2 regions of the Flavobacterium sp. AC267 genome follow, and region 1 is predicted to be linked to the other one. Evidence: riboswitches for the same ligand, from Rfam matches in the RefSeq annotation. Region 1 holds a riboswitch; the other holds the start of a gene.
What was found. A riboswitch is a leader RNA that binds a small molecule or an ion and turns the genes downstream of it on or off. The one in region 1 is predicted to bind S-adenosylmethionine.
Positions count from the first base shown of each region.

Region 2: linked by a shared signal. The riboswitch ahead of ACZZ95_RS26725 (redoxin domain-containing protein) and the one ahead of ACZZ95_RS08160 (alpha/beta fold hydrolase) in region 1 are both predicted to bind S-adenosylmethionine.

Region 1 is NZ_OZ409875.1:1,553,339-1,568,557, forward strand. It holds gene ACZZ95_RS08145 (O-acetylhomoserine aminocarboxypropyltransferase/cysteine synthase family protein) at 1-1,016, shown strand, start outside; gene ACZZ95_RS08150 (homoserine dehydrogenase family protein) at 1,168-2,256, shown strand; gene ACZZ95_RS08155 (hypothetical protein) at 2,969-3,100, shown strand; SAM riboswitch class I at 3,291-3,399, shown strand; partial or broken gene ACZZ95_RS08160 (alpha/beta fold hydrolase) at 3,480-4,465, shown strand; partial or broken gene thrA (bifunctional aspartate kinase/homoserine dehydrogenase I) at 4,467-6,882, shown strand; gene ACZZ95_RS08170 (OsmC family protein) at 7,090-7,515, shown strand; gene ACZZ95_RS08175 (trans-sulfuration enzyme family protein) at 7,649-8,824, shown strand; gene ACZZ95_RS08180 (RDD family protein) at 8,998-9,504, shown strand; partial or broken gene ACZZ95_RS08185 (RrF2 family transcriptional regulator) at 9,650-10,057, shown strand; gene ACZZ95_RS08190 (sulfite exporter TauE/SafE family protein) at 10,226-11,008, opposite strand; gene ACZZ95_RS08195 (sulfite exporter TauE/SafE family protein) at 11,308-12,195, shown strand; partial or broken gene ACZZ95_RS08200 (phosphoadenylyl-sulfate reductase) at 12,221-12,930, shown strand; partial or broken gene cysD (sulfate adenylyltransferase subunit CysD) at 13,077-13,977, shown strand; gene ACZZ95_RS08210 (sulfate adenylyltransferase subunit 1) at 14,135-15,219, shown strand, end outside.
Region 2 is NZ_OZ409875.1:5,019,437-5,034,655, forward strand. It holds partial or broken gene ACZZ95_RS26660 (zinc-dependent metalloprotease) at 1-75, opposite strand, end outside; gene ACZZ95_RS26665 (RagB/SusD family nutrient uptake outer membrane protein) at 81-731, opposite strand; gene ACZZ95_RS26670 (RagB/SusD family nutrient uptake outer membrane protein) at 792-1,010, opposite strand; gene ACZZ95_RS26675 (RagB/SusD family nutrient uptake outer membrane protein) at 1,003-1,506, opposite strand; gene ACZZ95_RS26680 (TonB-dependent receptor domain-containing protein) at 1,511-3,424, opposite strand; gene ACZZ95_RS26685 (TonB-dependent receptor plug domain-containing protein) at 3,429-4,346, opposite strand; gene ACZZ95_RS26690 (carboxypeptidase-like regulatory domain-containing protein) at 4,340-4,894, opposite strand; gene ACZZ95_RS26695 (hypothetical protein) at 4,857-5,057, opposite strand; gene ACZZ95_RS26700 (FecR family protein) at 5,300-6,220, opposite strand; gene ACZZ95_RS26705 (hypothetical protein) at 6,205-6,441, opposite strand; gene ACZZ95_RS26710 (RNA polymerase sigma factor) at 6,637-7,248, opposite strand; gene ACZZ95_RS26715 (hypothetical protein) at 7,342-7,581, opposite strand; gene ACZZ95_RS26720 (aminotransferase class V-fold PLP-dependent enzyme) at 7,897-9,369, opposite strand; gene ACZZ95_RS26725 (redoxin domain-containing protein) at 9,548-10,531, opposite strand; SAM riboswitch class I at 10,780-10,879, opposite strand; gene ACZZ95_RS26730 (hypothetical protein) at 11,153-11,512, opposite strand; gene ACZZ95_RS26735 (TonB-dependent receptor domain-containing protein) at 11,701-12,345, opposite strand; gene ACZZ95_RS26740 (TonB-dependent receptor plug domain-containing protein) at 12,269-13,561, opposite strand; gene ACZZ95_RS26745 (aminotransferase-like domain-containing protein) at 13,629-15,122, shown strand.

The DNA of each region.
Region 1 (15,219 bases):
TAAAAGCGGGAGATCATATTGTGGCATCAAACAGCTTGTATGGCGGAACTTACAATCTGCTAAAAGTGACACTGCCAAGATTAGGAATTACAACAACATTTGTAGATCCTTCAAAACCAGAAAACTTTACCAAAGCGGCAAAAGAAAATACAAGAGCTTTTTTTGTGGAATCTCTCGGGAATCCAAAATTAGACGTTTTGGATTTAAAAGGAATTTCGGCAGAAGCCAAAGCATTTAAAGTACCTTTTATAGTAGATAATACAGTTGCGACACCTTATTTATTAAATCCAATTCAATATGGTGCCGATATTGTAATTCACTCCTTAACTAAATATATCGCTGGAAACGGAACTTCATTAGGAGGCGTTATGATTGATGCTGGAAATTTTGACTGGTCTAACGGAAAATTCCCTGAATTTACCGAACCATCTGCAGGATACCACGGATTAGTATATCACGAAGCTTTAGGGAATGCGGCTTTTATTGCAAAAGCGCGAATCGAAGGACTGCGTGATTTTGGTGTCGCTTTGAGTCCATTTAATGCTTTTCAGATTATTCAAGGATTAGAAACACTTCCAATCCGAATCAAGAAACATAGTGAGAATGCTTTGGCTTTGGCCGAATGGTTAGAGAAACAAGAGGAGGTCGTGTGGGTAAATTATCCAGGTTTAAAATCTAATAAATATTATGATTTAGCTAAGGAATATTTGCCACAAGGCCAAAGCGGGATCATTACTTTTGGGTTAAAAGGAGGTTTTGATGCGACTAAAAAAGTGGTAGATGATACCAAATTATTCTCATTGCTGGCAAATATAGGCGATACCAAATCGCTGATTATTCATCCGGCAAGCACAACACATCAACAGCTGTCAGATGAAGAACAAGTTGAAACAGGAGTTTCAAAAGATTTAGTTCGTCTGTCTGTGGGAATTGAAGATATCGAAGATTTAATCGCAGATCTTCAAACTGTTTTTGAAAGTGTTTCGCTTTCCCAATACAGTATAAATAAGAATTAGGTTTTTTTGTTTTTTGTTTGAAAAATTGCCTTTAGCGATTGGTTATTGCTAAAGGTGATTTTTTATGAAAAGCATCATTATAAAAATTAAACCATGTAGAGACGCACTGCAGTGCGTCTTATTGTGGTTAAACATTAAAATGTTAGAAATTATGTCAAAGCTTAAAATAAACATTATCCTTTTTGGAATTGGAAATATCGGAAGTACTTTGATCAATCAGATTATTGAAAGTCAGGATTTTTTTCTGGAAAGTAGAAATGTAGATTTTCATTTTCCTATTATAACGAATTCTACCGTAGCTTTTTTTGAAAAAGAAGGTGTTGGTTATGCTTGGGAAACCAATTTCAGACAATTGGCAGTTCCTTTTAAAGTAGAAGATATTATTGAATTTGCTAAAGAAAATGAATTCGAAAATTTGATTGCTGTCGATGCAACCGCCAGTGATGAATTGGTGAAACATTATAACACGCTCATCAAAAACGGATTTAACATTGTGGCTGTAAATAAAAAAGCAAACACACTGCCAATCGATTTATATAAAGAACTAAGGTTGAACCTTAAAAAGTATGACAAAGAGTTTTTGTATGAAACATCGGTTGATACTGGAATTCCGGTTTTACAGACTTTAAGAGATTTGTATTATTCGGGAGAAAAAATCACCAAGATTCGAGGCGTATTTTCAGATCATTTAAGTTATGTTTTTAATCGGTTTTCGGCAGAAGATGTTTCGTTTTCATCTGTTTTAAAAGATGCAAGTCTTTTGGGATTAATGAAATCAACATTTAAAGAAGATTTGTCTGGAAATGACACAGCGAGAAAACTGCTGATTTTAGCCAGAGAAATTGGTAAAGATTTTGATTTTTCGGATATTCAGATACAGCCATTTATAACAGAAAAGCATCTAGAAAAAAATGGAATACTTAATAAAGATGAGGTAGATAAGTCTTTTAAAATTTCTAAAATCACCCAGTCAGAGGATCACGTGCTTCGTTATATTGGAGAATTTGATCTAGAAAGAAATAAGCTGGAAGTTAAATTGATTTCAGAACCCGCCCATTCTCCAATTGGACAATTAAAAGGTTCAGATACCATTTTTGAAATCTACACACAATCTTATGCTCAGGTTCCAATTGTAATTCAAAGTGCGTCGCCATGTAAACAGGCAATTTCGCGAGGAATTATAACCGATATTTTGAAAGTTGCCGAAAGAATTAGGAACAAAGAGGCAGTCTGGTCCTGAATTTTTTAGAAAAAAGCAGAAAAAATAAGAAATGTTCTTTGATAAATTGATTCGTTAAGGAAATTTAGAAAGTTGAAAATGCTTAGTTTAGCCTTGTTTTTGCAGTAATTTTCTTTAAATTATTTTTGTAAGACGTTTTTCGACGTTAAAAAATAACTTTTTAACGTATTTTGTAATTAAATTCTTGAATTTTATTTGTGTAATAAAAAAAATATTTGCATATTTGTTATACCCAAAAACTACTAGAAATCAAATGAACTTAAAAGTCAACAAAATGTTTTGCGCCATTTCGGTTATTACCGAGGCTGGGTTGTCTATTGCTTAAAAATTGTAAGAATACAATATATATAGTAAAGCCTCCCAAAACAAATTGGGGGGCTTTTTAATTTTACACAAATGCAACAATTTAAAATACAATATAAATCACAGATGAATAAATCCTTACAGCTAAACAAGATGTTTACTGTCGCGCTTATTTGCGTGCACGTCTGTTGATACTAAAAGCATAAATGAGTTTAAAAACTTAAACCCTTTTGGTATCTGAAATTCCAAAAGGGTTTTTTTATTCCGTAAAGGGAGTTAACATAAAGATAAAAAAGAGATAAACATTATAAAACGCAACTAAACTAAAACTTAATATCATGAGCACATTGAACTACTTAGCAAAAACGATTTCTACTTTGAAAAACAAAAGAACAAAAAGAAATAACCCATGCCGCCAGCAAACGAATTGGTTCACCCAAGATTCGGAATTACTGAGACGGATAAAAATGCTGAAAAAATAACACCAAATTCTTTATTGTTTTTGATGTATTCAAAAGAAAATGAAACGCTTTTTATTTAACTTAAAAAGTTTCGCAAAATAGGCTTCGGCCTGCTTAATTTTACTGGGCATTTTTGTTCGGTAAATTTTTGCGTATATGAGTTTTTGTCTGCAGGATGTTTATGAAATTTAACAAACAGTTTTCGATAAAATTTGTTTGTTAAAGAAATTAGTAGTTAATTTGCACCATTAAGTTCAAAAAAGTATTGAAATGTTATAAAGAAAGGACGAGGGATTAGACCCGATGAATCCTTAGCAACCCTTCGTTAATTCGAAGAAGGTGTCGCATTCTACCACTCCCAAAAGTGGAAAGATAACAACGAGAATTTTTCTAGTTTACACTAGTTTTTTCTTTCTAATATTTCCAGATACAAATCAGATAATACAACAGATTTGAAAATTGGAAAATATACCAAACCCTATTAGCATACAAAATTTCACCACAGAAAATGGTGTGCTTTATCATACACTACCGTTAAGTTTTACTACCGCTGGTCAGCCATTGTACAGCGCGCCTATTGTTTTGGTAAATCATGCCTTAACAGGAAACGCACAAGTTACCGGCGAAAACGGCTGGTGGAATGACTTAATTGGCGAAGGTAAAACCATCGATACTTCTCTTTACACTATTTTAGCTTTTGATATTCCCGGGAACGGAAGTAATTCCTTTTTAATTGAAAACTATCTCGATTTTACTGCCAGAGATGTTGCCCGAATTTTTATTGAAGGCATAAAAACTTTAAATATAGAAAAGCTTTTTGCTATTATTGGAGGTTCAGTTGGAGGCGGAATTGCCTGGGAAATCTTAGCATTAGAACCAAATATCACAGAACACCTTATACCGATTGCAAGCGATTGGAAATCGACAGACTGGCTTATTGCCAATTGTTTCCTTCAGGAGCAAATTTTAAATAATTCTTCAAAACCTATCGAAGATGCGAGAATACACGCCATGTTGTGCTATCGATCGCCAGAATCATTTAAAGAAAAAATTTCAGCGTACCGTTAATCAAGATCTTTTGATTTTTAATATCGAAAGCTGGCTCGCACATCACGGAAAAAAACTGCGAAGAAAGATTTCAGCTAGCTTCTTATAAATTAATGAATCAGTCGCTTAAAACAATTGATATCACTAGAAATAGTGAAAGTTTTGAAAACTTATTGTCGCAGACATCAGCCTCAATTCATATCGTAGGAATTAATTCAGATTTGTTTTTTACAGCAAAAGAAAACGTAGAAACTTACGAAGAATTGAAAAAGTTTAAAGACAATGTTTTCTACAGCGAAATTGATTCGGTTCACGGACATGACGCTTTTTTAATCGAGTACAAACAATTAGATCATTTACTTGCCGACATTTTTAAGGCAGAAACAATAAAAAAATAAAATGAAAGTATTAAAATTTGGAGGTAAATCATTAGCAAATGGAGAAGGACTTAATAAAGTTGTTTCAATCATTTCAGATAAAGTAAATCAAGGTGAAAAAATTGCTGTTGTAGTTTCTGCGCGTGGCAACGCAACAGATGAATTGGAATTTATCTTAACCATTGCCGCAAAAAACGGCAGTTATAAAGAATTATTAGAGAATTTTAAAAAATATCAAATATCAGATTATCCGCATGTAGATTTTTCGGAAGAATTTAATGTTTTAGATAAACTTTTTGAAGGAGTAAGTTTGATTGGCGATTACAGCAAAAAAATCAAAGATCAGATTTTATCAAAAGGTGAATTGCTTTCGGCTAAATTATTAACCGCTATTTTAATAGAAAAAGGAATTCCAGCCAATTTTGTAGATTCAAGAGAATTGCTTAAAACCGATTCTAAATTTGGTGATGCACAGCCTTTGGAACAGCTTTCAAAGAAAAACGTAGTAAATTATTTTAAAGAACATAACGGCGAAACGGTTAATATAGTTACAGGCTTCATTGGCTCTAACAACAACAACGACACAACTACTTTAGGTAGAAATGGCAGTAACTATACCGCTTCGTTAATTGCTAATTATTTAAATGCAGAAGAACTTCAAAACTTTACACACGTTGACGGAATCTATACTGCAAATCCAGATTTAGTTGCCGATGCTAAAAAAATCGAATATTTGTCTTTTAATGAAGCAAACGAGCTGGCTAATTTTGGCGCAACAATTCTGCACGCCAAAACGATTATTCCGTTATTAGAAAAAAATATTCCGCTTCGTATTTTAAATACATTCAATCATGAAAACCGCGGTACACTAATTACTTCAGATTCTGATAAAGAAGGAATTAAAACGCTTTCTGTTTTAGAAAACGTTTCTCTTGTAAATTTGGAAGGACGCGGATTACTTGGAAAAGCTGGAGTTGATGCCCGTATTTTTAAAGTAATGGGCGATCACAATATCAGTGTAAGTATTATTTCGCAAGGTTCTTCAGAAAGAGGAATTGGACTTGTTGTAGCGACTGAAAAAGCTACACTTGCAATGGTTGAACTAGAAAAAGAGTTCGAAAATGACTTTTATTCTAAAGATGTGAATCAAATTACGGTTACAGATAATGTATCGGTAATTTCGATTATCGGACAGGATTTAAGTACATTCCACAAACCGTATACAGCTTTAATCAAAAATAAAATTGTTCCTATTTTATTTAACAACACCGTTACGGGTAAAAACGTGAGTTTGGTTGTTAAAAAAGAAGAATTAAACAAAGCCTTAAACGTAATTCACGGAGAGATTTTTGGTGTTTCTAAAAAAGATAAACATCGCTATTTTCGGTCACGGATTAGTTGGCGGCACTTTAATCAATCAAATCTTAGAATCGGTCGCGACTATTGAAAAACGTAAAGATATTAAGCTGAATGTTTTTGCTATTGCAAACTCAAAAAAACTGCTTTTAAATAAATACGGGGTTCCTGCAAACTGGAAAAATGAAATTGAAACGAAAGGTGAAGCTTACACGATTAAAGATATTATCGCTTATGCAAATGATCATCATTTAGAAAACTTAATTGCGATAGATAATACAGCAAGTGCCACTTTTGTAGAAAACTATATTCCGCTTGTAGAAAGCAGTTTTGATTTAATTTCTTCGAATAAAGTAGCCAATACATTAAGCTATGGTTTTTATAAAGAATTGAGAAAAGCTTTGACCGAAAACCAAAAGAATTATTTGTATGAAACCAATGTTGGTGCGGGATTGCCATTAATTGATACGATTAAATTATTGCATCTTTCGGGAGAAAATATCACTAAAATTAAGGGAGTTTTCTCTGGAACATTAAGTTATTTATTTAATAATTTTTCTGCTAAAGATGCGCCTTTCAGCGAAATCTTGCAAGAAGCAATTGATAACGGATATACAGAACCAGATCCGCGTGAAGATTTATGCGGTAATGATGTCGGAAGAAAATTATTGATTCTAGCGAGAGAATTAGATTTGCAAAATGAGTTTGAAGAAATCTCGATTCAGAATCTTATTCCAGAGCATTTACGTGAAGGAAGCGCTTCTGATTTCTTGACAAAACTAAAAGAATTTGATCCAATTTATGCTAAAATAAAAGCAGAGCAACAGCCAAATCACGTATTAAGATACATTGGAGAATTGTCTGGAGATTTGCAGAATGACAAAGGAAATTTAGAAGTGAAATTAGTTTCAGTACCTTCAGATACAGCTTTAGGCGGATTAAAAGGTTCTGATTCTTTCTTCGAAATATATACAGAATCTTACGGAGATCGTCCAATCGTAATTCAGGGAGCTGGTGCAGGTTCTGCAGTAACGGCGAGAGGAGTTTTTGGAGATATTTTGAGATTATCGGATAAAGGGTAATATCCTATTTTAGATTTTAGAGTTCAGATTTTAGATTTTCTAAATCGGTTCCAGTTTGTCATTTCGACGAAGGAGAAATCACACGCGAAACTCGTCAAAGAAACTCGACAATTGTTATAGATCAACTGGTGTGATTTCTCCTTACGTCGAGATGGCAAGATTGTGGAAATTACACTGATAAAACAAAAACAAAAAAATAACAACACAATGAAAGTAACCTTAAACAGAGTAAACGACGCGTTTCATTTTAAAGTAAAAAATGAAAGAGGTCATATAGTTGACGTTGACAGCAGAGCTGAATTTGGAGGAAGTGATTTAGGTGCTAGTCCAATGGAATTAGTTTTAATGGGTGTTGCAGGATGCAGTGCAATTGATATGATTTCCATTCTGAAAAAACAGCGTCAGGAAATCACTTCTTTTAATGCTGAGGTTGAAGGTACACGCGTACAAATCGACGAAGCAAAACCTTTTAAAGAAATCGATGTGGTTTTTTATTTAGAAGGCGATATCAATCCGGAGAAAGCACAGCGCGCCGCACAGCTTTCTTTCGAAAAATACTGTTCAGTAGCCAAAACGGTTGAGCCAACAGCAACAATTAAATACAAAGTTGTCTTAAACAACGAAGCTTTATAAATTAGATAATTAGTCAATTAAATAATTAGAAAATGCTCTGAATGAGTATAAATAATTGACTTGTTTTAGTTTGGATTTTAGTTTAGAAACTTGAAACCTGAAACTTGAAACAAAAAAACAAAATAACAACACAATGAATAAAGAAGAATTTGGTTTTGAAACCCAAGCAATACGTACACATTTAGAAAAAACTCAATTTCAGGAACATTCCAGTCCTCTGTATTTGTCATCAAGTTTTGTATTTGAAGATGCAGAAGATATGAGGGCCTCTTTTACAGAAGAAAAAGTACGAAATATTTACTCTCGTTTTAGCAACCCAAATACTACAGAATTTGTAGATAAAGTATGTGCAATGGAAGGTGCGGCATCAGGTTATGCCTTTGCAACTGGAATGGTCGCAATCTATTCTACTTTTGTCGCATTGTTAGATTCAGGAGATCACATTGTTTCTGCAGGAAGTGTTTTTGGGTCGACTCATGCACTATTTATGACGTATTTTCCAAAATGGAATATTGAAACCACTTATTTTGATATCAATAAGCCGGAAACGATTGAAAGTTTCATAAAGCCAAATACTAAAATCCTTTACGCTGAAACACCAACAAATCCGGGTGTAGATGTAATTGATTTAGAATTGTTAGGGCAAATTGCAAAAAAGCATAATTTAATTTTAATAATAGATAATTGCTTTGCAACACCTTACATTCAACAGCCTATAAAATATGGTGCACATATTGTAGTTCATTCGGCAACAAAATTAATGGATGGACAAGGACGTGTTCTTGGAGGTGTCGCAGTTGGAGATGCAGAGTTAATTCGTAAGATATATTTATTTTCAAGAAATACAGGGCCGGCAATGTCACCATTTAATGCTTGGGTTCTATCAAAGAGTTTGGAAACTTTGGCAGTTCGCGTGGACAGACATTGCGAAAATGCCTTAAAAGTAGCTGAGTTCTTAGAAAGTCATCCAAATGTTAACAGTGTGAAATATCCGTTTTTGAAATCACATCCAAAATATGAGATTGCAAAAAAACAAATGCTTTTAGGAGGTAACATTATTGCTATCGAAATTAAAGGCGGTCTTGAAGCAGGAAGAAAATTTTTGAACAAAATTAAACTATGTTCACTTTCTGCAAATATTGGCGATGTTAAAACTATTGTAACACATCCAGCTTCTACAACGCACAGCAAATTATCTGAAGAAGATCAATTGGCAGTTGGAATTACGCAAGGTTTGGTTCGTGTTTCTGTTGGTTTAGAAACCGTCGCAGACGTAATTGCCGATTTAAAGCAGGCATTGGATAATTAATTTTAGATTTCTGATTTTAGATATTAGATTCGCTCACTTTATTAATGACGATTTTAACTGTAAATTATTTACTATTAAAATCGTCATTCTTTTTTCAAGATTGTTTCACTAAAAAATATATTTTTGCTGAGGTTGAAATTAAAAAAGAGTAATAATTCAAATTCAATATACAATTGGGTACTTCTATATATGTGGTGGAAAAGAAAATTTTAACTTCTGATCGAGATCGTTTTTTTAATTGTCTTATTGATTTTGTATTTATTCTCGTCACGATATTTATTTTTACTTTATTGGTCGTAATTACTGGGAATATTTTGCAGTGGGCTATATACGAGATTTTGGTGGAAATAATGATAAAACTTGGAATGTTTGGGACTTATCTTTCTTTTGCAATGTTTTATTATTTAGTGCTAGAAGGATTTTTTGGCAGAACAATAGGAAAGATTATTACAGGTAGTATTGTCGTAAATGAAAATGGTTTGAGACCGAATTTTAAAGCTATTTGTATAAGAACATTATGTCGTCTAATTCCTTTTGATGCGCTTTCATTTTTAGGTAAGTCAGAAAGAATATGGCACGATTCAATTTCTAAAACATTCGTTGTAGAGAAAAAGGACCTAGAAAATGATATGGAAATGTTTTATAGTTTAAATTTAATAGGAGTAAATGATGCAAACTAACTTAAACTATACTAATTTAGTAGAATATAGGTTTAGATCTGTTATATTCTCATTTAAAAAGATTATTTTTGTTGCAAGAAAATATGTTTATTGTTTTTTTAGTCCATTTTGACTATAATTTACAATTACAATCTAAAATATAAAAATGCTTTCAAAGAAAACAAAATACGGAATTAAAGCCCTTACATATTTAGCCAGGAGAGACAATAACGAACCTGTACAAATTGCCGAAATTGCGAAAAGTGAACATATTTCGATTAAATTTTTAGAAAGTATTTTGTCGCTTTTGAGAAACTCTGGTTTTCTTGGAGCAAAAAAAGGAAAAGGCGGTGGTTATTACCTGATAAAAGATCCTAAAGACATTAGTATGGCGAAAGTCTATCGTATTCTAGAAGGTCCAATTGCATTACTGCCTTGTGCGAGTCATAACTTTTACGAAAGATGCGACGACTGCGATGATGAAACTACTTGTGCGACAAGACGTTTAATGACTGAGGTTAGAGATAATACCCTTAAAATATTAGAAAGTAATTCATTGGCAGATATTGCATTTTTAGAAGTTGCTTTTAAAAATAAAAAAAGACCATTTCATATTAGTGAAAATGGTCTTTTTTTTTATGTACTATCTACTGTCCTGCAAGGTTTTCGAAACCTTGTAGGTCTTTATTAAAATCACACTTTCAAGGTTTTGAAAACCTTGAAGGACGAAGAAATATTTATTCTAAAAAATTAATTTATATCCTGCTAGGAAAAGCATAACAGCGATGGCATTTCTAAGGAACAAATCAGGAACTTTTCCACTTAAGTCTACGCCAATATAAATTCCGGGAAGAGATCCTAATAATAATTGTCCCAACAGTGCTAAATCTAAATTTCCCATAGAAGCATGCCCAATTCCGGCAACTAAAGTTAACGGAACAGCGTGCGCAATTTCAGTTCCTACTAAACGAGGAGTTGGAAGTAAAGGATAAAGAAAAAACAAAGTTACAGTTCCCAATGCTCCAGCTCCAATAGAAGTTAAGGTTACAGTTGCGCCCAATAAAACTCCAATTGCTATAGTCAGCATATTTTGGGTACGGCTTTCGCTGTGAAATTTATCTCCCGCATGTTTTTGAGAAAACTTTAAAATTTTATTTTTGAATATAATCGCAACAGAAGTAAACAGTAATGCCCACCCTAAACTGTACTTAATTACGCGATTTATAGTTTCGATATCAGTCTTTATGCTATGTAATATCCATAGTGTTACCAAAGCTGCGGGAACACTGCCTAATGTTAACCAGCCCGTAATTTTCCAGTTTATATTACCTTTTTTATGATGTACAAAAACACCGCCCATCTTGGTAAAAGCGAGATAAAGCAAATCGGTTCCTACTGCCGTTGTAGGCGATATGCCAAAATATAATAAAATCGGAGTCATTAAAGAACCTCCGCCAACACCTGTTAATCCAACAATAAAACCAACCGCTAACCCAGCAATCACAAGACCAATCTGAAAATCCATAAAAAAAATTTGGCGCTAAAATACGACATTTTTATAATTATTCTATAGATATTGTAGAGATTAAAAAAGGTATTTAATATGCAAACCTATTTTGCAATTATATTGTTTAAATATGCTGTAAAGTGTCATTATTTGTGAAATTAGTTTAAAGACCTCTCTTAGAATCTCATAAATGACTAATTCAAGGCTTAAAAAAATATTAATATTACTTTGTAATTTAGAAATAAGTAGTATTTTTGCAAAGTAATCTATTAGCCCGATAGGGTAATGGGTTTTAAAATAAAGCCAATCGTTTTAATATGGAAAAAGAACTGAAAATAAATACTGCTGATTCTTTGAAAGAAAAGCTGTGGATTGGAATTCCTATTGTTTTATTGGTAGGTTTATTATCAGTGTTAATATACAATCACCACGCTGAATTTTCCTGGGACGGATTTGTAGCAGGATTCAATCAGGAATTTTTAGTGTTTTTTGCCATTGGTGTTTTTGCTCAATTGGTTGATGGAACTTTAGGAATGGGTTATGGAGCAACTTCGACGTCGTTTTTATTGGCATACGGAATTCCGCCAGTGGTGAGCAGTACAGCAGTACATGTTTCTGAGATGTTTACAACAGGAGCGTCGGCACTTTCACATCATAGATTTGGAAATATTAATAAAAAACTGGTAAAACATTTATTGATTCCAGGGGTTTTAGGTTCGATAACAGGAGCTTATTTATTATCAGATGTAATTGATGGAGATATTATTAAGCCATTTATTGCTGTTTACATGATTATTTTGGCGATAATCATTATTAGAAAAGCTTTAAAAAAGAATATTGTAAAAAGAAAAACTAAAAAATTAGGTGTTTTAGCCATTTTTGGAGGTTTTATGGATTCAGTTGGAGGCGGAGGCTGGGGGCCAATTGTAACTTCAACATTATTAGGAAGAGGAAGAAATCCGAGATATACTATTGGTTCAGTTAATGCGACTGAGTTTGCCATTTCATTTGCAAGTGGTATAACATTTATGCTTTTTGGCGGTATTCACGGCTGGCAGGTAATTATCGGGTTGATTTTAGGAGGAGTTATTTCGGCACCGTTAGCGACTTATTTGGTAAATAAAATCAAAAGAAAACCAATGATGGTTGCCGTTGGAGTTCTAATTATATTATTGAGTTTAAAAACATTATCTAAATTATTATAATTCTTTAGATAGGGAGAAAGAGATTATGAGTGCGATTATTGTACAAGAATTATTAGAGAAAACTAAAGATTTTTCGCTGGATGAAACCTTGGTTTTCTTAGCAGAAAAATTTCCGGGAAAAGTAATTTTTTCTACTTCTTTTGGTCAGGAAGATCAAGTAATTACAGATTTCATTGCCAAAAGCAATACTGATATTACGGTTTTTACTTTAGACACCGGAAGATTGTTTCAGGAAACTTACGACGTTTTTCACAAAACCTTGAAAAAGTATAAAAGACCAATCGAGGTTTATTTTCCAGAAGCATGGCGGTAGAAAATTTACTGAAAGCAAAAGGCCCAAACAGCTTTTACGATTCAGTAGAAAACAGAAAAGAATGCTGTTTTATTCGAAAAGTAATTCCGTTACGAAAAGCTTTGGCAGGAAATTCAGTTTGGATTACAGGTTTAAGAGCAGAGCAGTCAGAAAACAGACAAGATTTAAATTTGTTTGAATACGATGGAGGTTTTGAAATCATCAAATTCAATCCATTATTAAAATGGTCTTTGGAAGAAGTTGAAACGTATCTGCAAGAAAACAATGTTCCTCAAAATGCTTTACACAAACAAGGTTTTGTAAGTATTGGATGCGCGCCATGTACAAGAGCAATTTTCCCGGGAGAAGATATCAGAGCCGGAAGATGGTGGTGGGAATCGAGTCATAAAGAATGTGGTTTGCACAGTGCTAAGAAAGAGTAGAAGAGACAAGAAGCAAGAGGCAAGACTTTTTAGAAAATAGAAAATAGATTATAGAATAAAGAGTGGAGATTTTAGATCAGGTTAAAAACTTGGAACTTTAAACCTGAAACAAAATTTTCACAACAAAAATATCAAACAAAAAAACAATGAGTTCAGTATTAAAAACAAACGCTTTAGAGAGTGAAGCAATATACATTTTCAGAGAAGTAATTTCACAGTTTGACAAACCTGTTTTACTTTTTTCAGGAGGAAAAGATTCTATAACATTAGTGCGTTTGGCACAAAAAGCATTTTTTCCTGCAAAGATTCCGTTTCCTCTTTTGCACGTTGATACGGGACATAATTTTCCTGAAACCATTGCTTTTAGAGACAAATTGGTAGAAGAATTAGGATTAGAATTAATCGTTCGTAATGTTCAGGATGCTATCGACGAAGGAAAAGTGGTTGAAGAAACTGGAAAATACTCTAGTAGAAACAGTTTACAAACTACTACACTTTTAGATGCAATTGAAGAATTTAAGTTTGATGCTTGTATTGGTGGTGCACGTCGTGATGAAGAAAAAGCAAGAGCCAAAGAACGTATTTTTTCTGTTAGAGATGATTTCGGACAATGGGACGAAAAAAATCAAAGACCTGAGTTATTTGATATTTTAAACGGAAAAATAGAAAATGGACAAAACGTTCGTGTTTTCCCAATTTCAAACTGGACAGAATTAGACGTTTGGAGTTATATCGAAAAAGAACAAATCGAGATTCCATCCATCTATTTTTCACATAAAAGAAAAGTTTTTTTGAGAGACGGTTTAATCTGGTCGCATTCTCCTTTTGTGTATCAGGAAGAAGACGAACAAATCGAAGAGCGAATTGTTCGTTTTAGAACCGTTGGAGATATGAGTTGTACCGCAGACAGTTGAATCTTACGCAGCAACAATCGAAGAAGTAGTTGGTGAAATCAGATCATCGACAATTTCTGAAAGAGGAGCCAGAATCGATGACAAACGTTCTGAAGTCGCAATGGAAAAGAGAAAACAACAAGGGTACTTTTAATAATTGTGAATTATTAATTATGAATTGTGAATGCAATTCAGAAGTGAAAATCAGAAAAACAAAAAAACATACAGATTTAAATTTTAGATAAAGTTTCAGCAGACTTGAAACCTGAAACTTGAAACAAAAAAATTAAACCTGAAACAAAAATATTAGAATGGAAGTTTTAAAAATAGCAACAGCAGGAAGTGTAGATGACGGAAAAAGTACTTTAATCGGGAGATTATTGTATGATACAAAATCATTGACCACAGATAAAATCGAGGCAATCGAAAAAAGCAGTAAACAAAAAGGATACGATTATCTTGATTTTTCATTGGCAACTGATGGTTTAGTAGCAGAAAGAGAACAAGGAATTACAATTGACGTTGCGCATATTTATTTTTCGACTGCAAAGAAAAGTTACATTATTGCCGATACTCCAGGTCACGTAGAATACACTAGAAACATGGTTACAGGAGCATCGACTTCTCAGGTTTCTATTATTTTAATTGATGCCAGAAAAGGAGTAATTGAGCAGACTTATCGTCACTTTTTTATCAATAATTTATTGAGGGTAAAAGAGGTAATTGTTGCGATTAATAAAATGGATTTGGTTGATTATTCAGAAGAAGTTTTCAATAAAATCAAAGCCGATTTTCAGGCATTAAATGCAAAAAGCACATTCAAAGAGCAAAACGTAAGTTACATTCCGTTAAGTGCAATCAACGGCGGAAACGTAGTGGATAAATCGGAGAATATGACTTGGTACGATGGTCAAACGGTATTAGAGCATTTAGAAGGATTACATTCTTCTGATGTTTTTGAAGCAGGAAAAGCACGTTTCCCTGTTCAAACCGTTATTCGTCCAAAAACAGAAGAATACCATGACTTTAGAGGATACGCTGGAAAATTATACGGAAACTCAATTAAAGTTGGAGATGCTGTAACTGTTCTTCCTTCTTTAACAGAATCTAAAGTTTCAAAAATTCATTTCTTCGATAAAACATTTGACGAAGCCGTTGCAGGTTCATCTATCACAATCGAATTAGAAAATGATATCAATGTGACAAGAGGCGATATGATTGTAAAATCATCAGAACTTCCAAAAATTGAAAAAGAAATTACCACAACTGTCTGTTGGATGGACAGCAAGAAATTGGTTGCGGGTACAAAATATATCGTACAACACAACACCAATTCAGTTTTAGCGAAAGTAGAAAGTATCAAAAATACAATCTCAACAGATTATTCTGGAACAAA
Region 2 (15,219 bases), 3.5 Mb from region 1:
TTTTTCTGGAGTCTGAGCAAAACCATGCTGGTGAACAGCCACCAGCATGATTAATAAAATAAATAATTTCTTCATTATAATTAAAATGGAACCTTTTCGTCAGTATTCAAGGTAAGTTTAGGATTCTTTTGCAGTACAGATAAAGGAAATGGTACAATGTATAATCGAGAGTTAGGCTGTAACGTGTACGTTTTTTGAGGAACAGTCTTGTTTACAATTGGAAATACTCTCGTAACCGTTTTTGCATATTCTGTTTCGGTATTTAATCTTTTCAAATCGAAAAAACGGTTGAAACCTAAAAGCAATTCTTTTCTGCGTTCGTTCACAACAAGTTCCATTGTTTCCTTTCTTGTTGCTGGGACAGCTAAATTTACTGTACCAGATAAAATGCGTTTTGCTCTCAATGTATTTAAAACCGTAACTGCTTCATTAAATTTATTATCTCTTGCATAACATTCTGCCAGCATTAAATATACTTCGGTAGTTTTCATCCCAACTGTAGGATAAAAGAATCTGGTGTACTGTGTTGCCCAATAAGCTGTATTTGAACCTTGATCTAGATTGGTTGCGCTTGTTGAATTGAAAAACAAATTAAAACGTGCATCATTAGTACCAAATAAAGTTCGCGACTCTGGACTGATGATATAACTTTGTGCAAAGTTCATCTCGTTGTAACCAGTCATGTACATATAACTCAAAACCTCAACATTATTTGCTTGCTGGAACGGCAAGTGCCGTTGGTCCGCCTTGAGTGTTGTAGGCAACCATATCAAATATTTGATTGTTATAACTTAGTGATTTTTCTGTATTGCTTGAGCGTTGGCAATTTCACGTTTAAACAAATGAACTTTAGCTTTAAATGCATACGCAAATGCTAATGACGGATGGTAAACGTCAATTGGTTTTTCCTGAAGATAAGGTAATGCATCTTCTATATCTTTCTGAATAAAATCGTAAACCTGTGCTACAGTTGATTTTGAAGGCTGTGCTTCTAAATCAAATTTATCCATAATGCAAATTCCGCCATCTGTGGTACGCCGTCTGCGGATCATATCCTTTAGCATAAGTGTTTATCAATAAAAAGTGATCGTAAGCTCTATAGATTTTAGCTTCTGCTTTTGCTAAACGTTTAGTGTTTTCATCGCCTTTACTTTCATCTACTAATGAAATAATCGTATTCCATCTGTTAATGTAAGTGTAAGCCTGATTGTAAAAGCTGGAACTTCCAAGTAAGGAAACTCTATCGACACTTTCGTCAAAAGTAAAATTGATAATATCAATGTTTGGAGTTCTTCCAATCACGTTTGCTTCTCTCATCCATTGATCGTCTGATAAATATTGAAAGTTGTTGATTGGATAACCTCTATTTGGAAGCGATACCAGTTCAAGAAATTGTTCTGGTGTCTCAATAACTAAAGCTCCTTTTGGTGTAATTTCGGTATAATCTTCGCATGATGTTACTGTTAACATCATCAACGACAGCAGTGTTATATATATCTGTTTCATTTTTTTAAAGAGTAAGGTTAAAGCCAAGTAAATACGTTTTTGGCGATGGCAAATTACGTGTCGGCGCGTTTGCACTGTAAACTTCTGGATCAATACGATTTCCAGTTGCACTCCAATACCAAATGTTATTCATTTGGAAAGTAAATTTAGCCGATGCAATATTCATTCTAGTTGCAAAGGTTTTTGGCAGATTATAACCAAGAGAAATATTTCTAAGTTTAATATAATCTCCATCTACAACATTGGCACTTGAATTTTTCCACTGACTGCTGATTGTACTTGCGTAATTTCTAACACTTTCGTCTAAGTCTACATACAAACGTGTATTACCATTTTGATTTGTATCTGTATAACGATCTGCAATACCCGACATATTTACGATATCAGAATCCATCGCTAAAACTTCTTTACGCATTACATTTCCACCAGAGAAAACAAATAAGAAATTCAAATCGAATTGTTTATATGAAAAACGCTGTGATAATGAACCTGTATAAGTTGGTATCAAAGTTCCCATATTTACTAATGCATCTGGATTAGTAACTGTTTTTATACTTGTAGAAATTGGATTTCCATTAGCATCAAAAGTAATTGATGGATTGCCGTTTTCATCTAAAACATAAGGGTATCCGTTAGTTGTTCCTCCATATTGGTAAGCATACAAACTATTGTATAATTCATTTTCTTGGAAAAAATCTACAGGTGAAGATATATAGACAGAGGCAGATGACTGTGCTCTTGTCACTTTTCTTACTGTTGTTTTGTTATGAGCAAATACTACATTAGAAGCTACACGGAAATTACCATTATTAAACCATTCAGATCCAATACTAAATTCAATTCCTTTGTTTAGTAAAGCTCCAGCATTAATTCTTCTTGTCAATGCACCAACTGTAGGATCTAAATCTGTCGTAGCCAATAAGTCGTCGCTGTATTTGCGATACAAATCAATACTACCGTTTAACTTCGCTCTAAACAAACTGTAATCTACCCCAACGTTCGTGCTTTGCGTTTTCTCCCATCTTAACATTGGGTTTGGCTGTGCTGTAATATTGGTATATTGTAAAGACTGATATAAATTATCGTTTCTTCTTGTAGCAGTAATGTATGGAGTTGTACTTTGGTCTATATTTCCATTAATACCATAAGTAGTTCTCAATTTCAGCATGCTCACCCATTTTACAGGTTTCATGAATTCTTCGTTACTTACATTCCATCCTAAACCTGCAGACCATAACGGACGGTTTTTATATTTAGGATCTACTCCAAATAAATCGGCTCTATCTACACGGTAACTTCCTGTTACGTTATATTTTGATAAATAGGTATAGCTCGCAGTACTAAAAAAGGAAAGATAGCGGTGTAATATTTCTTTTTGAGTTCTTGCTAAAGCTCCAAGCGTTCTATTATTTCCGAATATATAACTTGAAACTCCCGTTTGGCTTAATGCTAAATTATTTAATACAGCAGAGCTAAGAGTTACAGGATCATAACCATAACGCAATTGTTCAATTGTTCTTGGAAGAAATGTTTCGCGCATTTCAAAACCAGCTAAAGCATTAATCGAATGTTTACCTTCTCCAAATTCTTCCGCATAATCCAATTGATTTCTAAAAGAATAATTGCTGGCCTGACTGCTTGACTGCTCGTAACGTCCTCCTGTAGAAAAACCTTCAACTGGCGTGTATACATTTGTAGTCGCATTATATCCTGTTAAGGCATTAATAGCATAACGCATTTTATAAGAGTTGATGTCGTAATACTGCTCATTATCGTTTCTTCTTACCTCATATTGAAACTGCGTATTATAACTTAAACCTCTCCAAATTTTTGCTTTTATATTAGCAAATGCTCTTAAGCTTAATGAATTTTGTTTTTCAATCCCTTCCTGAAGTGAATTTAAAACATTAAAGGTCATTGGTTTAAAACCGCTTAAAGCAGACTAACTTTTCGGCTACAGCCGGATTAATAACACCGCTTGAAGTAAAACCATCTCTAATTCCAACAAATGGAGCTATTACAAGATCTCCGTTATCATCGGTAATGCGTTCGTATCTTTTTTGAATAGTAAGGTAATCATTGTAATCGCCATCGGTTACGTCGTCATTGCTATAGGTTCCATTTACTCCAAATGTTGCATTCAACCAGTTGTTAATTTGAAAACTGCTTTTTGCATACAGATTAAATGCTCTGCTTTGGTTGAATTTTACACGGTTTTTTGACTCGTCATAGTTTAACGACACGTACGTATTCTGCTTACTTGTACTTCCAGAAAATGCAATATTATAACGCTGTCTGAATTCATTCTGCCATACATTATCATGATAATCTTTTATATAGTCGTTTTTTCTCCATTGTGCAATGGTGCCGTCATAATCAGCAGTACTGATTTTTCCTTCTTCCAAATTTCTGTTAAGCTGGTAAAGCGGACTGTAGTATTTCATACTGCTGTTTCCGATATCTCCATAATTGCTGAACATCGTAGCTGTATTGGCAAATCTTGCACGCTCTCTATCATAAACTGCCTGTTCAAGATCGATTATATCGCTCGTAGAGGCGTAATTCATATCTCTTAAATTAGGCTTTTTAGCAATAAAGAAATCTGAATTTATAGTCACTTTTAATTTACCATTTCCTTTTTTGGTCGTTAAAACAATAATACCGTTTGTCGCTCTTGAACCATAAATAGAAGGCTGCGCGGCATCTTTAAGAACGTCTACGCTTTCTATATCATAAGGATTAATATCGTTTAAAGTCAATTCTGTCGGTAAACCATCGATTACTAAAAGCGGACTATACCCTACTTGGTCAGAAGAAAAAGTACCAATACCTCTTAGAATTGGTTTATCTGCTTCGTCGCTCCACTTGGATTTTTCTGAAACATCAAACCTGCCACACGACCTTCAAGCGCGCTTGATAAATCTGCATTGATATTTTCGTTTAATGTTTTTTCGTCAACTTTAGCAATTGCACCTGTAAAATTACTTCTTGCTATAGTTTGAAAACCCGTCACCACCACTTCTTTCATTGCGACAACCTTGTCTTCTACCACAACAGTCAATTCTGCACGTCCGTCTACAGCGATAGATTTTTTCTCTATCGTTAATCCCGTTAATTCCAGTATGGCATTTGATGGTACTTTATCAAAAGTAAAACTTCCGTCAAAATCTGTTACACTAACTCTATTAGTACCTGCAAGAGTAATCGATACGCCTGGAAATGGTTCATTTTTATTATTTACGACCTTTCCTCGGATATCGATTAATCCGTTTCCCAAGCTTTCCGCTTTTTCTTTTCCATCGGTTACCACAATTGTTTGGTTGGTAAGCGTGTACTTTAAATTTTGGGAATTAAAAATCTGATTCAGCGTTTCCTTTAATGCAAGCATTCTTAACATTAATAGTTACAGGTTTCGAATCTTTCAGCAGTTTCTGCGTATAAAAAACTTCGTAATTAGCCTGTTTTGCCACTTCTTTCAGCACAGTTTCAAGTGGTGCATCTTTAAATTTAATGGTGATGTTCTGTGCTTTTCCTGTAAAACTGCAAAGCAAGCATAAATAACATACTGAAGCCCCATAAACAAGTAGAAAAATTAGATCTGGGAATCCTTTTTTTGATTTTTTTGTAAGGTTTTTTTGGTTGTAAATTAAATTTCATACATTTACATTTGGTTATAGTTAAACAATAGGTGGACAAACTTATACTGGCTATAAACTTTTATAACAACCAGAAGCATCGCAACTGCTTCTGGTTTTTTAGTTTATAGTCTCAATATAATCGGGTAAATTTAAAATCAGGGATATACAATAATTGTTTTTCCTTCAACCTTAAATTTTATATTACTAAGCTCAAGTACTTTTAATACCTCAGACAAATTTTTATTCATAAACGTACCTCCATTAAATCTCACATCCGAAACATCGTCACGGTATTCTACTTTAATTCCGTACCAGCGTTCTAATTGTTTCATAACTGATTTTAAGTCGGCATTATCAAATTTAAATCGGCCGTTCTTCCATGCAACTGCGACTTCGGTATCGACTTCTTTAATTTTAATTTTACTAAAATTGTCAGAAACACTAGACTGTTGTCCTGGTTTTAAAATTGATTTTTGATTTTTATACGAAACCGCAACACTTCCTTCTAATAAAGTAGTTTTTAAAACCGATTCATTGTTATAGGCATGTACGTTAAAATGCGTTCCAAGGACTTCAATAGATTGATCGCCTGATTTTACGATAAAGGGTTTGTTTTTATTTTTGGCTACTTCAAAATAGGCTTCTCCTTCTAACTCCACAACTCTTTGATCGCCATTAAACTGTGTTGGATATTTAATAGACGAAACTGTGTTAAGATACACTTTGGTACCGTCTGCCAAAATAATATTATACTGCCCGCCTGTTGGTGTTGAAAGTGTATTGAAGGAATCACCATCATCTTTTGAACCAGCTGCATTTGGGTTTATCACATAGGTAATAACGCCATTTGCGCCCATCTTAATGGTTACTTCTTCTTCATCTCCTTCTTTTGCAATAGTATCTTTTCCAGAAATAGCAGACAAAACAATTTGTTTTCCGTTAGAAAGTGTCAAAATTCCTCTTGTTCCTCCTGGAGCAATTTCCTGTGGATTTGTTGCAACCGTAGTAATTTGTTCTTTTGGTTTTGTAAAGTAAAATATTCCAGAACCTAAAAATACTGCTATTGATGCTCGCAACAGCAATGCGCTGACCAAAGAGAAATTACTTTTCTATCCTGCTGTAATGGCAGATTCGATTTTAAATAATTATAACTGTCTTCCAGTTCATATTCGCTGAGCTGTAAATTGCTGTTAGAAGCTTTATGTAAATACCAAGCGTCCAGCTTATCGCTTTCTTCCATAGATAAAGTACCTTCTTGATGCTTTTTCAGCAATGTTAAGATTTCAGTTTTATTCATAATTACAACACGAAATTTTTGTCCTGTTTTATATAAGACAGTTAGAAATTACTTTTGTCATAGATAATGACGAAAAAAATTAAAAAAATATTATTAGATCATTAACAAATCTTGAAATACGTTATTTTTTGTTTACCAATCAGCCTGTTATAAGTAAGATTCTGCTATAGAAATTAACAAAAACAACATAATACTTTACCAAATGAAAACTCCCATTAAAGACTTGAGTTTTTCACGCAGAATTTTGAGCGAATTATATACTTGCTGTTTGGCTGTTTTGTCTGTAATATTTAATTGAAGGGCAATTTCTTCATACGATAGTTCTTCTACTTTTCTCAAGAGAAAAACTTCCCGCATTTTTTCTGGAAGTAAAGCAATTTCTTTTGCTATAATCGATTCTAATTCTTCTTCTCTAAGATTAGAATCTGCAAAAACATAGTCGTTTTCAACAAAGTGCGAAATAGAATCAGCGTAGCGCGAAACCACTTTTTCGTGCGCGATATAATTAAGTACTCGATTTTTTACCGCTTTGTATAAGTAGGAAGAAAGAGATCCAGTAATGGATAGTTCGTTACGTTTGTTCCAGATCGAAAGAAAGACCTCTTGAACAACATCATTGGCCTCATCCTGATTTTCAAGAATTTTATAGGCGTGGTTAATTAGGATTTTAGAATACCTTTTAAAAATTTCGGTATAGGCTGATTGATCGTCTTCCTTAAGAAGATCTAATAAAATATCATCAGCATATTCGCTATAAAGAGGCATTAATAAAAAGGATTGAAGATCAAAAAACGCAATATTAAACATTTTTTATGTTAAATACTAAAACATAAAGAAAAGGGTGGCATTATCTGTAATATTTATATTGAGTTTACGTAAGCCTCTTATTTTTAACAAGTTTTAACTGCTTCTTACCACAAAAAACAATATTTCTTCTTCTAATTCTTTAGATAAGTTTTCACATTCCAATTTACGGCGGAAATTTTTTTCAAATTTCTTCTGATAAACTTGAGCATCAACAACATTATTACAATAATCGTCACAAATTGTTCTAAACTTTTCATTGTTTAAGTAAAGAAATTTGATAGATTCAAAGTGTTCCGCAAATCTGATATTATATAATTCTTCAGGCACAGACATAATTTGGAGTTTAAGATTTAAATTAATCATAAGGTATCTCAGGAATAATCTAGTAAATCATTTCACACCGAAATTATAAATTAAAAACACTGTTTTATTGAGAAAGAGGTTGCAAATTATAATTTGCAACAATATTCAATCTAATGATCGTTTTTTGAAACAAGTTTTATCTTAATCTAAAGACAAACCTGACAGGTTTTTAAAACCTGTTAGGTTTCTTATGATATGATCTGCATCCTAAATAAATCTCAAAGCAAACCTGACAGGTTTTAAAAACCTGTCAGGTTTATTAGTATTATAAATATTTGTATCCCCTTAATCCAGCCTAAACCATTCATTTACTTCCTGCGAAATTGTTTCTTTTATTTCAGGATTTTCAAATTCATTAGACGCGACATTATACACATAATCGTTCTTCCATTTTTTATAATGCAGGGAGATTTGTTCAATTGCATCGCAGATAAACGTAACTTCATCATTTGTCATAATCGGATGCAGTGATAAACGCACCCAACCCGGTTTATTGGTTTGGTTTCTTTCTAAAAGTTCGTTTGTAATGAGTTCCGATTTTTTTTCGTTTATATTGAAAAGATAATGCGCATAAGTACTTGCGCAAGACCAGTCATCGCGAACCTGAATTCCGAAACGGTCATTTAAAAGCCGAACGATTAAGTTGTAGTGAATATCTTCGATAACAAAAGAAACACATCCAATTCGGTCTGTTTGAAGATCTCCTAAAATGGACAAACCTTTTATTTTTTGAAGTCTAGAAAAACAAAGATCAAGCAGTTCTTTTTCTCTGTTTTTAATATTTAAAATGCCCATTTTATCTTTTAATTCCAAAGCTAAGGCAGTTCTTATTACTTGTAGAAAGCCTGGCGTCCCGCCATCTTCTCTAACTTCTATGACCTCGCTATAACAATATTTGCCCAGCGGATTCGTCCATTTTACATTTCCTCCGCCCGGATTATCCGGAAAATTGGATTTATATAATTCCTCATTAAAAACCAAAACGCCGCAAGTTCCTGGTCCGCCTAAAAATTTATGAGGCGAAAAGAAAATTGCATCTAACTGCTGTTCCGGATCTTTTGGATGCATATCGATTTTGACATAAGGCGCCGAAGCGACAAAATCAACAAAACACAGTCCGCCGTTTTGATGCATGATTTTAGCCAGTTCATGATACGGCGTAATAATTCCCGTAACATTCGAACAAGCGGTAAACGAACCAATTTTCAAACTTCTGTCTGCATATTTTTTTATTTCTTCAGAAAGAATATTCGGATCAACCAGATTATTTTCATCAGCAGGCAGAATCACAACTTCGGCATTGGTTTCGTACCAGGAAACTTGATTCGAATGATGTTCCATGTGCGTAATAAAAACCACTGGTTTATCATCTTCATCAATCGCTCTCAGTCCCATTATCCTTTGCAGTTTCGACAAAGCGGCCGTCATTCCAGTTCCAGTTGTAATCAAAACATCAGATTCATTTGCATTCACCGATTTTTTAATGATATCTCTCGCATATTGATAGGCATAAGTTGAAGTCTTTCCTGTCTGGCTAGAAAGTGAATGCGTATTGGCAATCATCGGTCCCATTTTATTGAGCATAATATCTTCGATCGGAGCATACAATCTGCCGCTGGCAACCCAATCTGCATATAACAGATTTTGTTTTCCATAAACCGATCTAAAAGTATGATCTACACCTACTGTATTTTCTCTAAACTTAGAAAAATAGCTTTCTAATTCAATTGGTTTCGTTTGTGTCTCAATAGCATTCATTTCCTTATCATTTTATATTAACTAAATTTATTATTGATTGAATCTTCTTTGAAGAATTCAAAAACTTCAAAGTAATTGAAGTTTGTTTGTCATTCTGAACGAAGAATCGCACTAGAATCTCAACATTATTTGGCAAATTCCGCGTGTGATTCTTCGTTCCTCAAGAATTACAAAAAAGTTACTTTTCTAAAAGCGATTTAAGCGTAGCCTGCAATTCTTCTCCGTGCAGATTTTTTGCCACGATAATGCCTTTTGAATCCACTAAATAATTTGCTGGAATTGCTCTTACGCCATATAATTTAGCGACTGCACTGTTCCAAAAAGCCAAATCTGATACTTGAGTCCAGTTTAAATTATCGTCCTGAATTCCTTTAACCCAGTTTTCTTTCTTTTTATCCAAAGAAATTGCCACAATATTGAATCCTTTATCGTGAAATTCTTTGTAAGTCGCTACAATATTTGGATTCTCTTTTCGGCACGGTCCGCACCACGAAGCCCAGAAATCTACTAAAGTATATCCTTTCAGATTTTCAGAAAAATGAACTGGTTTACCTTCTGGATCATTTGCTGTAAAATCAGGGGCTTTTTTTCCAACCGATAATCCGTTTAAAACAGTAACCAGTTCTTTTAATTCTTTCACGTAAGTGTTATTTTGCTGACTTTTATCAAGCAGGGCAATATTTTGAGTAATTTGCTCTGGAGTTAATCGATAAGACCAATTTCTGTATAATACGTAAGCAGAAACAATGGATTTTGGATGCTCTGTAATGAATTTACTAATTTCTAGATCTTTCGTTTTTCTGTACGTATCAAACAAAGTCTGAGAAGCTGAACCTTCAACTACAGATGTACTGTAATATTTAAGCGGACTAAGTTTAACGGTAATTGGTTCTTTTTCAAGGAAAATATAGAACGGACTATTTTCTGTGTTTACGCTTAATCCGTATAATTCTGGAGTTTTAACTTTGGTTGTAAAGCTAAAATTTCCATCTTTAACTTTTGCCGAATCAATCGTAGTAAACATTTTATTATGAAACTTTTGCAAGTAAACATATGGAACCACGGTATCTACAACAGTACCTTTTAATTGTAAATTGTTTTCCTGTGCCTGAGTTTGGATAACTCCAAAAAATAGGGCAAAACCTAATAGTATTTTTTTCATTTTATTTTGATTTTTAGTTTAAGTTGAGACAAAAGAATTCCCAGGCCAAAGTCAAAAGGCTTCTAGAAAATATAGTTTAATAAAAAAATTAAGGGAGAATTTTAAGTCTTCACATTCGAAAAAAAGCAAGACTATTTTCTTCGAAAATTAAATTCAAAAGTTCATAACTCGTATATAAGATTGATTCGTTTTTCATTTTAAAATAAATCATTTTAGTACTAATGAACTTATTCAGATTTGAGGAAATCTTCTTATCTATCCACCGTAGTGGAAGGATTTAGCACCTTATTTGGCAACAGGTTGCTAAGACGTCAATGGGCCTATTCCCTCAGTCTTTCTGGATAAGTATCACACAGAAGTTTTCTGTGGTACAAATATATATATTAATTCTATCAAATTAGTAGTATTAAGGAATATTTTTTTGATAATTATTTAAACAGATTAACTTAAAGCACTTTAAAACACTGAATTACATCAATTTAAAAGCTAAAAATGTTTGTTTAAATTTTAGATTCATACTCTTTATTGAATAAATGAACTTCAAAAGCATTTTTAACCGCATAAAAAAACTCACTTCGCTTTTGAAATGAGTTTTGTAACTGCCTCTTAAACCAGACTTGCTTATTTATTCTTTCTCTTTTTAGCACTTTCGGTCTGTAGTTTAACACTGTCTTTCTGTACTCCTTTTGCAGGCGTATAGGTAGAACCGTCTTGTACACTTTCTCCTGGTCCGCTTCCTGTTCCTTCAGTACTTTTAGATTCGTCGCGAGCAGTTGTTCCAGCTTCTGCACTTTGAGTTGTTTCAATATTAGTTTGATCGCTCGGCGCATTTGCTGTAGTATCTTTTGGTGTTTCTGTACTATCAACGGGAACTATATTCGTTTCTATTTTATCGCTGTAACCATCATTCTTTTTACAAGAAGATAATAATCCGACCAAAACAACAAGAAACAGGATATTCAATTTCAATAAAGCTTTCATAACAAATGTTTTAAATATTTATAAAAGCTAAGTAACTATTAATAAAACGGTTAATCTTACAGTATTTCTATAAATTTTTATATTAACATTCATAATTGAAATTGATTGAATATTGTTCTAAAAAAACAAAAAGCCTGTAAACGTTACATTTACAAGCTTTTTATCTAACTAAAGTAAAATATTTATTCTTAGAAAGTCACCACTTTCACTCCAAGAGTAAACCATCTTGAAGGTAACGGCACTGCTCCTACTTCATAATAAGTCGCATTAAAAATATTCTGAGCATCCAAAAAGATTGTAAATTTCTTTATAGATTGACTTACTCTAAAATCATTTACCCAATAGGAAGGGCCTGTGATTCTTTCGTTAAAACGAGTTGCAAATAATACAGAGAAATCTCTATACTGATAATCAATTGTGTTCGTAATTTGATGTTTTAACGAAGAAATAAGATACTTAGAATATATTTCGGTACGTGAACTTTCAAATTGAGAATCTAAGTACGTATAAGCCAAAAGAATATTCAATCTCGAATCTTTAGAAAAATCAAATCTATAATTACCGCGCAAGTTGATTCCGTTTGTTTTTAAATCGCCTGTGTTTTGACTCTGCCAAGGCACCGTTGTCGCATTACGCATCCAGTCGATATAATTGTCTATTTTTCTGTAGAAATAATTTGCATTAAAACTTAAAGCTTTCTTGATGTATTTAAAACCAATTTCACTTTGAAAAGCATTTTCAGAATCTAAATCGGCATTACCAATATTTCCTGTTTGCTTGCAAATACAAATCTGTAAATGATGGAATTCTTTGGCTTGTTCCCACGTTTCCAATAATTTTAAACGTATCTGTAATGGCATAACTTGCATCAATACCTGGATAAATCTGCCATTTATAATCGGAATTGTAATTTAGATAAGTACCAACATTTACGTCTAATTTTTCTGTAAAACTTGTTCTGTATTCCGCATAAAGTCCAACATTTTCACGATCGTGATCGCCAATATTAGACGAATGAATATTTTCATTTCTAAATTCTGCTCCAAAACCAATTTCACCTTTAGATAATTTAACGGTAGAGTTCAACTCTCCCGCAATAGAATTGGTATAATGCTGACTTCTTCCAACATTTAAATTAGCATTTCCTAAATAACGATAATCATCATAATTGTATCTATAGGTTATTCTCGGCATAATTTTCCAGTTTTCTGTAATAGCATGCTTCGACTGAATGTTGGCAAATGTAGTTTGTACAATTTCGGTAGAATTAATATCGCCCGGCGCCGCATAAAATCCGTTGGCTCCAAATCCGTTGTTAATATACCCTGCCGAACCTAAAATTTCATTAGAATCATTAATCTGTACATTTCCCTGATAGAAAATTTTATTGTTTTCGAATGCAGTATTATAACGGTAACCATTGCTTTTGTCATGAGAAGCAAAAATTAAATGCTGTTGTTTTTCTTTTCCCAAAACAGCTCCCGCCTGAACTCCGGCGCCATAAAAAGTATCTCCTGTATCTCTAGTATCTTTTTCAAAATTAGATCCGGCGTATGTACTTACTAAAAATCCAGAATCTGTTGGTTTTTTGGTCACAATATTAATCGCACCCGTCAAACTGTTGATTCCAAAAGTTCTTGCGACTGGTCCGCGAACTACTTCAATTCTTTCAATTGCTTCAACCGGAAGAGGCAAATTAAGCATATTATGAGCCGTTTGCGAATCGATTACTTTAGCACCGTTTAACAAAACAACTGTCTGCTCAAAACTACCGCCGTCAACACTAATATCGGCCTGCGTTCCAAACGGTCCTCTTTGTCTAATATCTACTCCATTTGCATATTGCAATACTTCTTGAAGCGTTCTTCCTGGAAGCTTTTTAATGGTTTCACTTGAAATGATGTACACATTTCTATTTTGCTTCGAAATTGGCGTACTAAAACGGTTTTCATTAATTATTACTTCCTCCATATTAGTAATGGAATCCTGTGTCTGCGCGTAAAAACTGGTACAAATTACTGAAAAGACAGCAATATAGATTTTTTTCATTTGGTTATTATTTTTTTGGCAAAAGTAGTACCTTGCCGTACCAATAAAGTATACCAGTTTTATAATTATGGATAGTCCGGTTCAAATTCCTTTTAGAAGCTTTATTCAGCTTAAGCCAGAAGAAAGCACAGCAATTTACCTGCGACTTGTTTTTGAATTTATTAAAGCCATACAAACGGGTTTCCTTCCAGAGGGAACAAAACTTCCGGGCACGCGAATTCTCTGTAAAGTATTGGCGGTAAACCGAAACACTTTGATTAAAGCTTTTCAGGATCTAGAATCGCAGGGCTGGATTGAAACGCTTCCTAATAAAGGAACTTTTATTTTATCGCGACAGAAAAAAAATAAGGCCGAATTTCCAATTTTAAAAGAACAAAATCAATCTGAAATACCTGCTGGTTTTACTTTTCAGCGTTCTACTATTCTCGAAAATCCAACAGAAATCAGCAATCTGCCTTTTCAATTTAATGACGGAATGCCAGATTTGCGATTGGTACAAACAGATGTTTTGGCGAGACTTTATGTTTCTAAATTAAAAAGGAGAAAAACCTCCAAAACCTACGAAGAAATTCAGTTGCGTTCGCATTCTAATTTTAAAACTCATTTCTCCAATTACTTAAACCTTACGAGAGGAATTCGAATTTCGACTTCTAATCTTCTTACTACAAGCAGTCACGAAATTGGTTTGTACCTCGTAACAAAAGTCCTTATTGGTTCTGGCGATAAAGTTGTGGTGGCTTCTCCCGGATATTATATGTCCAATATGACATTGACCAATACGGGAGCGCAGATTATTTCGATACCTGTGAATGAAGATGGAATTGATACCAAACGCTTGAAAGAAATCTGCGAAACTTCTACCATCAGAGTTTTGTATCTTACTTCCAATTATCATTATCCAACTACGATTCTGCTTAGCGCTAAAAAAAGAATTGAAGTTTTGGAATTAGCCAATCAATACGGTTTTGTTATTTTGGAAGATGATTATGACTTTGATTTTCATTATGATAATAATCCAGTGTCGCCTTTAGCCGCATTCGACTCGAACCAGCGCGTAGTTTATATAGGATCCTTTGGAAAATCGCTTCCTTCGGGATTCAGTTACGGATTTGTTGCTGGTCCAGCTGAATTTATTAAAGAACTGGAAAAACATCAAAACATACTCGAACCCGGAATTGATGTGATTAAAGAACAGGTTTTAACAGAATGGATTACGGAAGGTGAAGTGCATCGTCTTTCGAAAAAAAATAAAAAAATCTACAGAGAACGCCGAGATTATTTTGTTTCGTCGCTCAATGAAAAACTAAAAGACAAAATTCAATTTAAAATCCCGCCACGAGGTTTAGCTGTCTGGGTAGAATGGCAGGATTATTTCAACCTTATAAAATTGCAGAAAGAATGTCATAATAACGGATTATTCCTGCCGAAAACTATTTTATACCAAACCAAAAACCTTACCGCAACACGCTTAGGATTTGGTCATTTGGAAAAAGAAGAAATGGAAAAAGCCGTAACTATTTTAAGCGAAAGTCTCGAAACTGTTATCTCTTTAAACGAATAAAATTTACAATTCAAGAATCCTCACTAAGACAAAGTATCTCATATACTGTCAATTATGTAATTTGTAAATTTAATACTATAATCTGAATAGGCATTTG